DNA from 2 places in the Streptomyces sp. NPDC026673 genome. Region 1 is predicted to be linked to the other one. Evidence: riboswitches for the same ligand, from Rfam matches in the RefSeq annotation. Region 1 holds a riboswitch; the other holds the start of a gene.

Region 1 (5,310 bases):
GGTCTGCGCCGCGCTGACGATGGGCCTCACCGGCGGTGTCGCGAGTGCCCACGCCCCCACCCGGACCACGGCCGCACAGGTCGAGCACCTCGCCGCCCGGGCGGCGGACACGGGCAACGCCGAACTCATCGCCAAGCTGGGTGACACGCTGTCCATCGGCGCCAAGGTCACCCAGGAGGCCCAGGCCGAGAGCCCCGACTCGGCGAAGCTGGAGGACCTCCGCAGGGGTCTGGAGGAGGCGAGCCGGCAGCTGGCCTCGGTCCTCGACCAGGCCGGTGCGGTATCTCCCGACGTCATCGACCCGGCGGCCCAGGACCCGGCCGCCCCTCAGGTCGGCGGGGAGGGCGACCAGGGCGCCGCGGACGCCGTCACCGACGTCAAGAACGCGCTCAACCAGCTGGTCGCGGACGTGACGGATCTGCTGGCCAAGGTGGTCGCCAAGGACCTCGCGGGGGTGACGGCCGGCGTGGCCCAGGTCGTCGCCGATCTGCAGGCCCTGCTGCTGGCGGTGCCGAAGCTGCTCACGGGCGCGCTTCCGCTGCCGCTTCCGCTTCCGGTTCCGGTTCCGCTGCCCCTGAACGACCAGGGACAGGAGCCGGCATACGAGGCGCCCCTGTCCCCCGAGGCGCCGCTGTCCCCGGAGGCGCCGCTGTCCCCCGAGGAACAGCAGGTTCCGTAGCGGTAGCGCACCTTCCGTGTCGCGGCCCGGTCGCTCAGCCGTCGAAGTCGATGGCCTCGAGCTCCCGGGCCGCTTCACGGTCCAGGAGGACCGCGGAGGCGCAGGCGCGGGGCAGCCGGCCCGCCTCCGCCTCGGCCAGCAGGCGTCGGGAGGCGTTGCGGTGCCGCGCCATGGCGTACCCGGACACCCCCCGGCCGCGCTCGCGCTGGCCGTCGAGGGCCGTCCGCACCGGGACGTCCAGCAGGACCAGGTGCATCCCCCGTCCGCGCCGCCGCGCGTCGCGGGCGACCCAGGACCGCACCCATCGCTGGGTGCCGCAGTCGTGCAGTACGACGCTGTCACCCGAACGCAGCGCCCGCCACAGTCCCGTGTAGTGCGCGATCCGCACCAGGGGGCGGTAGAACGCGTACGGCAACAGCCGCGGCATCCGGGCCTGCCAGCGCTCCCTGACGTCCTGTGAGTCGATCAGGCGGGCCCCGCCCGCCGCGCGCCGCATGAGGGTGCTCTTGCCTCCGCCCGGCAGGCCGGAGACGACCAGGACGTCACCCGGCGGGTAGCGCAGGGTGCGCACCGGCCGCCGCCCCCGCCGCAGATCGAGCAGCCGGCGAGGCCGCACGGCGCGGCCCCCGCGGCGCGCCTCCCCGGCCCGCGCCGGTGCCGGCCGGGATACGGCCGGACCCCCGGCCGTCGCATACGCACTCTGCCACCGCACAGTTCGCCCTCCGGGTCCGACGTTCAAGAAATGGTAAATCCTGTGTCTTTGCCTACCCAGAGAAACGGCGGCGTTACTACCGGATCGGGACCGGACCGGGACATCCGCGACGCGATCGCGACAACGGCGGGCGCCCGTGCAATGATGGCGGCCTCAATCTCATATAGGCCGTTCGAGGCCGCGCGGGAGAGTTTCCGCACCGCTGCGGCGGGCGGGGCGCCGAAGGAGCAAGTCCTCCCTTGAATCTCTCAGGCACAGATACCGCGCGTTCGAGGCAGATCTGAAAAGCGGGCGAGCCCTCCCGGTCACGGGGGTGCCGCCCCACCCAAGGTGCAAGCCGGGACTCCTCCGCTCGGAGGGTCCAGGTGAACCTCTCAGGTTCCGATGACAGATGGGGAGGACCAGCCCCCCGTCATCGCCCACCTGTCTCTTCCTCGCCTTGGGAGCCCGCCCGATGAGTGAACCCCGCCGTACCGCACTGGACGCGCTGCACCGCGCCCTCGGCGCCACGATGACCGACTTCGCGGGCTGGGACATGCCGCTGCGGTACGCCAGCGAGCGCGACGAGCACACCGCCGTGCGGACCCGGGCCGGTCTCTTCGACCTGTCCCACATGGGCGAGATCACGGTCACCGGTCCGGCCGCCGGCCAGGCGTTGGACCACGCGCTGGTCGGCCACATCTCGGCGCTGGCCGTGGGCCGCGCCCGGTACACGATGATCTGCGCGCCCGACGGCGGCATCCTCGACGACCTGATCGTCTACCGGCTCGGCGACGAGGAGTACATGGTCGTCGCCAACGCCTCCAACGCCCAGGTCGTGCTGGACGCGGTGACCGAGCGCGCGGCGGGCTTCGACGCCGCCGTCCGCGACGACCGGGACGCGTACGCGCTGATCGCCGTCCAGGGCCCGGAGTCCCCCGGCATCCTGAAGTCGGTCACCGACGCCGACCTGGACGGGCTGAAGTACTACGCGGGCCTGCCCGGCACGGTCGCCGGCGTCTCCGCGCTCATCGCCCGCACGGGCTACACCGGCGAGGACGGTTTCGAACTGTTCGTCGCGCCGGGCGACGCCGAGAAGCTGTGGCAGGCGCTGACCGAGGCGGGCGCGGACGCCGGCCTGGTGCCGTGCGGCCTGTCCTGCCGCGACACGCTCCGCCTGGAGGCGGGCATGCCGCTGTACGGGCACGAGCTGACCACCGCGCTCACCCCCTTCGACGCCGGGCTCGGCCGGGTCGTGAAGTTCGACAAGCCGGGTGACTTCGTCGGCCGCGAGGCGCTGACCGCGGCCGCCGCGAAGGCCGAGGCCGCGCCGCCGCGCAAGCTGGTCGGCCTGGTCGCCGAGGGCCGCCGGGTCCCCCGCGCGGGCTACCCGGTGGTGGCCGGCGGCGAGGTGGTCGGCGAGGTCACCTCCGGCGCCCCGTCCCCGACCCTGGGCAAGCCGATCGCCATGGCCTACGTGGACGCCGCCCACGCCGCACCGGGCGCCTCCGGTGTGGGCGTGGACATCCGCGGTACGCATGAGCCGTACGAGGTGGTGGCGCTGCCGTTCTACAAGCGGCAGCGCTGAGGCACCGGTCACATCCGGCCCAGCCGTCCCACCTGTCAAGACAGCCGTTCACCAGCACATACCGTCATCCAGGAGAATCACGCCATGAGCAACCCCCAGCAGCTGCGTTACAGCAAGGAGCACGAGTGGGTCTCGGCCGCCGACGCGGACGGTGTGTCCTCGGTGGGCATCACCGAGCACGCGGCGAACGCCCTCGGCGATGTCGTCTACGTCCAGCTCCCGGCCGTCGGCGACACGGTCTCCGCGGGTGAGACCTGCGGTGAGCTGGAGTCGACCAAGTCGGTCAGCGACCTGTACGCCCCGGTCTCCGGCGAGGTCACCGAGGTCAACGAGGACGTCGTCAACGACCCCTCGCTGGTGAACTCGGCGGCCTTCGAGGGCGGCTGGCTGTTCAAGGTGAAGATCTCCGAGGAGCCGGCCGACCTGCTCTCCGCGGACGAGTACACCGCCTTCACCGGCAGCTGACGCCGCGGCCCCGCCGCACCGCCCTGTCCACTCCGACCTCGGGACGGATGACCCCCAGATGTCGCTTCTCAACAGCTCCCTCCACGAGCTCGACCCCGACGTCGCCGCCGCCGTCGACGCCGAACTGCACCGCCAGCAGTCCACCCTGGAGATGATCGCCTCGGAGAACTTCGCTCCGGTCGCGGTGCTCCAGGCCCAGGGCTCGGTGCTGACCAACAAGTACGCCGAGGGGTACCCCGGCCGCCGCTACTACGGCGGTTGCGAGCACGTCGACGTGGTCGAGCAGCTCGCGATCGACCGGATCAAGGCGCTCTTCGGCGCCGAGCACGCCAACGTCCAGCCGCACTCGGGCGCGCAGGCCAACGCGGCCGCGATGTTCGCCCTGCTGAACCCCGGCGACACCATCCTGGGTCTGAACCTCGCCCACGGCGGGCACCTGACCCACGGCATGAAGATCAATTTCTCCGGCAAGCTCTACAACGTGGCCGCCTACCACGTGGACGCCGAGACCGGGCAGGTCGACATGGCCGAGGTCGAGCGCCTCGCCAAGGAAGCCCGTCCGAAGCTGATCATCGCCGGCTGGTCCGCGTACCCGCGGCAGCTGGACTTCGCGGCCTTCCGGCGGATCGCCGACGAGGTCGGCGCGTACCTGATGGTCGACATGGCGCACTTCGCCGGCCTGGTGGCGGCGGGGCTGCACCCCTCCCCCGTGCCGTACGCGGATGTCGTCACCACGACCACGCACAAGACGCTGGGCGGCCCGCGCGGCGGCGTCATCCTGTGCAAGGCCGAGCTCGCCAAGAAGATCAACTCCGCGGTCTTCCCCGGCCAGCAGGGCGGCCCGCTGGAGCACGTCATCGCGGCGAAGGCGGTCGCCTTCAAGGTCGCGGCGACCGAGGAGTTCAAGGACCGCCAGGTCCGCACCCTGGAGGGCGCGAAGATCCTCGCCGAGCGGCTGACCCGGGCCGACGTCGCCGAGGCGGGCGTCTCGGTGCTGTCCGGCGGCACCGACGTCCACCTGGTCCTGGTCGACCTGCGCCACAGCGAGCTCGACGGCCAGCAGGCCGAGGACCGGCTGCACGAGATCGGCATCACGGTCAACCGCAACGCCGTCCCGGACGACCCGCGTCCGCCGATGGTCACCTCCGGCCTGCGCATCGGCACCCCGGCGCTGGCCACCCGCGGCTTCGGGGCGGAGGACTTCCGCGAGGTCGCGGACGTCATCGCCGAGGCGCTGAAGCCGGGCTTCGACGCGGACGCGGCCAAGGCGCTCGGCGCCCGGGTCACCGCGCTCGCCGAGAAGCACCCGCTGTACCCCGGCCTGAAGTAGCGAGCATCACCCGGTGTGCGGGACCGCCCGCGAGGACGGTCCCGCACACTGGAGCAGTACGGCGCACCCACGCCGCCCACGTACCACCCGGCGGTCACCCCGCCGGCCGCCCGCGGACAACGGGGTCCGCGAACCCGAGGAGTCATCGCACCGTGGCCATTTCCGTCTTCGACCTCTTCTCGATCGGCATAGGCCCGTCCAGCTCCCACACCGTGGGCCCGATGCGCGCCGCCCGGATGTTCGCCCAGCGGCTGAAGAACGACGGCCTGCTGGCGGGCGTCGCCTCCGTGCGCGCCGAGCTGTTCGGCTCCCTCGGCGCCACCGGCCACGGCCACGGCACCCCCAAGGCCGTACTGCTCGGCCTGGAGGGGCACTCCCCCCGCACCGTCGACGTCGACACCGCCGACGAGCGCGTCGAGCTCATCCGCAGCGGCGGCCGCATCAACCTGCTCGGCGCCCACGAGATCCCGTTCTCCGCGGACCACGACCTGATCCTGCACCGCCGCCGCTCGCTGCCGTACCACGCCAACGGCATGACGCTCTTCGCGTACGACGAG
Region 2 (5,310 bases), on a different contig from region 1:
TCGGCGTGAGAAGCACCGGCGACGGTACGGCCTTTGGCGGCCCGTATCCGATGCGCGGGGCCCTGGCCCGCAACGCCGCGACGCCCCCCGGAGGGGGTTCGGGCGACACCTCGGGACAGGCCCCTGAGGAGGCCGGCGAACGCGTCGGCTACCGCGGGCCGACCGCCTGCGCGGCGACCGGCATCACCTACCGCCAGCTGGACTACTGGGCGCGGACCGGGCTCGTGGAGCCCAGCATCCGGCCCGCGTACGGCTCGGGGACGCAGCGGCTGTACAGCTTCCGCGACGTCGTCGTCCTCAAGATCGTCAAGCGTCTCCTGGACACGGGCGTGTCCCTGCAGAACATCCGCACCGCCGTGCAGCACCTGCGGTCCAGCGCGCCCGCCGAGCTCACCCGCATGACGCTGATGAGCGACGGAGCGACGGTGTACGAGTGCACCTCGCCCGACGAGGTCGTCGACCTGCTCCAGGGCGGGCAGGGGATCTTCGGGATCGCCGTCGGCGTGGTGTGGCGGGACGTCGAGGGCGCCCTGTCGCAGCTGCACTCCGAGCGGGTCGACACGGGGGAGACGCTGGTCGGCCACAACCCCGGTGACGAGCTGGCGCGGCGCCGCAACCGCGCGGGCTGAACCGCGCCCCACCCGTCCGCCGTACAGGCGTACGGCGGATGTCGGACCCGTGGGGCACCATCGGTGACTGTGAGAAGCGCGCCGACCATCCTCCACCTGGACATGGACGCGTTCTTCGCTGCCGTCGAGCAGGCCGCGAAGCCCAGTCTGCGGGGGAAGCCGGTCATCGTCGGCGGACTCGGGCCGCGCGGCGTGGTCGCGACCGCGTCGTACGAGGCCCGGGTGCACGGCGTGCACTCGGCGATGGCGATGGCCCACGCGCGCCGGCTGTGCCCCAACGCCGCGTATCTCGTGCCGCGCTTCACGGTCTACCGGCAGATCAGCGACATCGTCATGGAGCTGCTCTCCCGGCTGTCGCCGCTGGTCGAGCCGCTCAGCCTGGACGAGGCCTTCGTGGACCTGGAGGCCGGCGGCATCGGGGACGACCCACGTGCGGTGGGGGAGCGGCTGCGGGCGGACATCCGGGCGGCGACCGGGCTCACCGGCTCGGTGGGGCTCGCCGGCTCCAAACTGCTCGCCAAGATCGCCTCGGAGCAGGCGAAGCCGGACGGGCTGGTGCTCATCGAGCCGGGCACCGAGCGCGGGCTCCTGGCGCCCATGCAGGTGCGCACGCTGCCCGGCGTGGGCCCGGCCACGGCGGAGCATCTGCGGCGGGCGGGCATCGCGACCGTGGGCGAGGTCGTGGAGGCGGGGGAGGCCGAGCTCGTCCGGCTGCTCGGCAAGGCGCACGGCGCCCATGTGCACGGCATGGCCCTGGGGATCGACGAGCGGCCGGTGGTCGCCGACCGCGAGCACAAGTCGATCTCCGTCGAGGACACCTTCGACGTCGACCTCACCGACCGCGTTCGGGTCCGTCTGGAGGTCGACCGGCTGGCCGACCGCTGCGTGCGCAGGCTGCGCTCGGCGGGGCGCTCCGGCCGCACGATCGTGCTGAAGGTGCGGCGGTACGACTTCACGACGCTCACGCGCTCGGAGACCCTGCGGGCCCCGACCGACGACCTCGCGGTCGTCCGCGAGACCGCGGCGCGGCTGCTGGAGGCCGTCGACACCACCGGCGGCGTGCGCCTGCTCGGCGTCGGTGTCGCGGGCCTCGCCGACTTCACGCAGGAGGACCTGTTCGCCCAGGCCGCGGAGCGGGAGGAGAGCGCCGCCGACGAGGAGGCCGGACCTTCCGAGGAGGAGGCGGCGCCGTCCGCGGGGTCGGCCGTGGAGCCGGGGCGGGCCGAGCGGCGCTGGGTGCCGGGGCAGGACGTACGGCACACCGAGTACGGCGCCGGGTGGGTACAGGGCAGCGGGGTCGGCAGGGTCACCGTCCGCTTCGAGGAGCCGGGCTCCGCCGGGCCGGGCCGGGTGCGCACCTTCGCGGTGGCCGACCCGGATCTGGAGCCGTCCGAGCCGCTGCCGCTGGTGTCGGCGGAGCCGCCGGGACCGCCCCCGCGTCAGCTGTCGCCGGCCAGCGTGCCGAAGTCGCGGTCCGGCGGCGGCTCCGGCAGCGGACCGGACAGCGCCGGACCGCTCATGCCGTAGTGGTGGTAGAGCTGCAGCTCCTGCTCGGGGGAGAGATGCCGGCCCACGCCGAAGTCCGGGGCGTCCTTGATCAGTGCCTTGTCGAACGGGACGCGCAGCTCTTCCCCGGTGAACTCACTCGGCTCCAGCGGGACGAACGCGTCGCGGCTGAACAGTCCGGTGCGCACCGCCGCCCATTCGGGCTCCCCGGTGGCGTCGTCGAGGTACACCTCGTCGACGGTGCCGATCTTCATCCCGTTGCGGTCGAAGGCCCTGCGTCCGATGAGGCTGCGCGGATCGATACCGGTCTGCACGGTCCCTCCAACTGGTCGCGATTAATCCTATTTAGGCACGAAAGGTGGCGGCTGTCACATGACCCATCCCCGGACCGCGCTGGTACGCTGACAGCGGCTGCTGACCCCTTGCGGGAGAGTCCTGACGACGCGGGGAACCGCCCGTCGGGCGCCGAAGGAGCAAACCCTCCCCGGAATCTCTCAGGCATCCGTACCGCATGGGTGAGGTCACTCTGGAAAGCAGGAAGGGCGGCACACACCGTGCGCGGCCGCTTCCTCACCGACGGTGAAAGCCGCCCCGGCTGTTGCGGGGCGGTGAAGCTCTCAGGTTCAGATGACAGAGGGGGAGGCCGTGTCGCGTCAGACCAGGAGGCCTCCGCAGATGACCGCCAACCGCATCCCACTCTCCGAGCTGGAGCGCGGCATCCCCTTCGAGCAGCGCCACATCGGGCCCGACGCCGGTGCGCAGGCCAAGATGCTCGCGCAGGTCGGCTACGGCTCGCTGGACGAGCTCACCGCCGCAGCCGTACCGGACACCATCAAGAGCGCCGAGGCGCTCCGGCTGCCCGACGCCCGCACCGAGCCCGAGGTGCTGGCGGAGCTGCGCTCCCTCGCCGACCGCAACCAGGTGCTGCGGCCCATGATCGGCCTCGGTTACCACGGCACCTTCACCCCGCCGGTCATCCTGCGCAACGTCATGGAGAACCCCGCCTGGTACACGGCGTACACGCCCTACCAGCCGGAGATCTCCCAGGGCCGGCTGGAGGCGCTGCTCAACTTCCAGACGGTCGTCGCCGACCTCACCGGGCTGCCCACCTCCGGCGCCTCGCTGCTCGACGAGGGCACCGCGGCGGCCGAGGCGATGGCCCTCGCCCGCCGGGTCGGGAAGGTCAAGCAGGGCGTCTTCCTGGTCGACGCCGACACCTTCCCGCAGACCGTCGCCGTGATCGAGACCCGCGCCGAGCCCACCGGCGTCGAGGTCGTCGTCGCCGACCTGAGCGACGGCATCCCCGCGGACGTCGCCGAGCGCGGCGTCTTCGGCGTGCTGCTGCAGTACCCGGGTGCCTCCGGCGCGGTCCGCGACCTTCGGCCCGTCGTCGAGCAGGCCCACGAGCTCGGCGCGATCGTCACCGTCGCCGCCGACCTGCTCGCCCTGACCGTGCTCACCTCGCCCGGCGAGCTCGGCGCGGACATCGCGGTCGGCACCACCCAGCGCTTCGGCGTCCCGATGGGCTTCGGCGGCCCGCACGCCGGTTACATGGCCGTCCGCGAGGCCCACGCCCGCAGCCTGCCCGGCCGCCTCGTCGGCGTCTCCGTCGACGCCGACGGCGACAAGGCGTACCGCCTGGCCCTGCAGACCCGCGAGCAGCACATCCGCCGCGAGAAGGCCACCAGCAACATCTGCACCGCCCAGGTGCTGCTCGCGGTCATGGCGGGCATGTACGCGGTCTACCACGGCCCGGACGGCCTCGCGCAGATCGCCCGCCGCACCCACCGCTACGCCGCGATCCTCGCCGCGGGCCTGCGCGCCGGCGGCGTCGAGGTGACCACCGGCGCCTTCTTCGACACCCTCACCGCCCGGGTGCCCGGCCGTGCCGCCGAGGTCGTGGCCGCCGCCCGCGAGGCCGGTGTCAACCTGCGCCAGGTCGACGCCGACCTGGTCGGTGTCGCCTGCGACGAGACCACCGGCCGTGCCGACCTGGCCGCCGTCTGGGGCGCCTTCGGCGTCACCGCCGACATCGAGGCCCTCGACGCGGCCACCGAGGACGCGCTGCCCGCCGCCCTGGAGCGCGGCGTGGACTACCTGACCCACCCGGTCTTCCACCAGCACCGCTCCGAGACCGCGATGCTGCGCTACCTGCGCCGCCTCGCCGACCGCGACTACGCGCTGGACCGCGGCATGATCCCGCTGGGCTCCTGCACCATGAAGCTCAACGCGACCACCGAGATGGAGCCGGTCACCTGGCCCGAGTTCGGCGCGATGCACCCCTTCGCGCCGGCCGACCAGGCCGAGGGCTACCTCACCCTGATCCGTGAGCTGGAGGAGCGCCTCGCCGAGGTCACCGGCTACGACAAGGTGAGCCTGCAGCCGAACGCCGGCTCCCAGGGCGAGCTGGCCGGCCTGCTCGCCGTCCGCGCCTACCACCGCGCCAACGGCGACACCCAGCGCACGGTCTGCCTCATCCCGTCCTCGGCGCACGGCACCAACGCGGCCAGCGCCGTGATGGCCGGCATGAAGGTCGTGGTCGTGAAGACCGCCGGCGACGGCGAGGTCGACGTCGAGGACCTGCGCGCCAAGATCGAGCAGTACCGCGACGAGCTCTCGGTCCTCATGGTCACCTACCCCTCCACGCACGGTGTCTTCGAGGAGCACATCGGCGACATCTGCGCCGCGGTGCACGACGCGGGCGGCCAGGTGTACGTGGACGGCGCGAACCTCAACGCCCTGGTGGGACTTGCGCAGCCCGGCCACTTCGGCGGCGACGTCTCGCACCTGAACCTGCACAAGACCTTCTGCATCCCGCACGGCGGCGGCGGCCCCGGCGTCGGCCCGGTCGCGGTCCGCGCCCACCTCGCCCCGTACCTGCCCAACCACCCGCTCCAGCCGTCCGCGGGCCCGGAGACGGGCGTCGGCCCGATCTCGGCCGCGCCGTGGGGCTCGGCGGGCATCCTGCCGATCTCGTGGGCGTACGTCCGGCTGATGGGCGGCGAGGGCCTCAAGCGCGCCACCCAGGTCGCGGTGCTCGGTGCGAACTACATCGCCAAGCGCCTGGAGCCGCACTACCCGGTGCTCTACACCGGTCCGGGCGGGCTGGTCGCGCACGAGTGCATCATCGACCTGCGCCCGCTGACGAAGGAGACCGGCGTGACGGTCGACGACG

What was found. Region 1 has a riboswitch for glycine ahead of gcvT (glycine cleavage system aminomethyltransferase GcvT). Riboswitches for the same ligand answer to the same signal wherever they lie in the genome.
Region 2: it holds a riboswitch for glycine, as region 1 does, so the genes downstream of both, gcvP (aminomethyl-transferring glycine dehydrogenase) here and gcvT (glycine cleavage system aminomethyltransferase GcvT) in region 1, are expected to answer to the same signal.

What each region holds. Positions count from the first base shown of each region.
Region 1 covers NZ_JBEZXR010000005.1:7,782-13,091, reverse strand. Annotated here, with positions in the region: gene AB0F62_RS05635 (hypothetical protein) at 1-679, shown strand, start outside; gene AB0F62_RS05630 (AAA family ATPase) at 714-1,295, opposite strand; glycine riboswitch at 1,565-1,665, shown strand; gene gcvT (glycine cleavage system aminomethyltransferase GcvT) at 1,846-2,958, shown strand; gene gcvH (glycine cleavage system protein GcvH) at 3,043-3,423, shown strand; gene glyA (serine hydroxymethyltransferase) at 3,482-4,753, shown strand; gene AB0F62_RS05610 (L-serine ammonia-lyase) at 4,906-5,310, shown strand, end outside.
Region 2 covers NZ_JBEZXR010000105.1:8,551-13,860, forward strand. Annotated here, with positions in the region: gene AB0F62_RS38970 (MerR family transcriptional regulator) at 6-629, shown strand; gene AB0F62_RS38975 (DNA polymerase IV) at 699-2,156, shown strand; gene AB0F62_RS38980 (PRC-barrel domain-containing protein) at 2,069-2,449, opposite strand; glycine riboswitch at 2,551-2,655, shown strand; gene gcvP (aminomethyl-transferring glycine dehydrogenase) at 2,811-5,310, shown strand, end outside.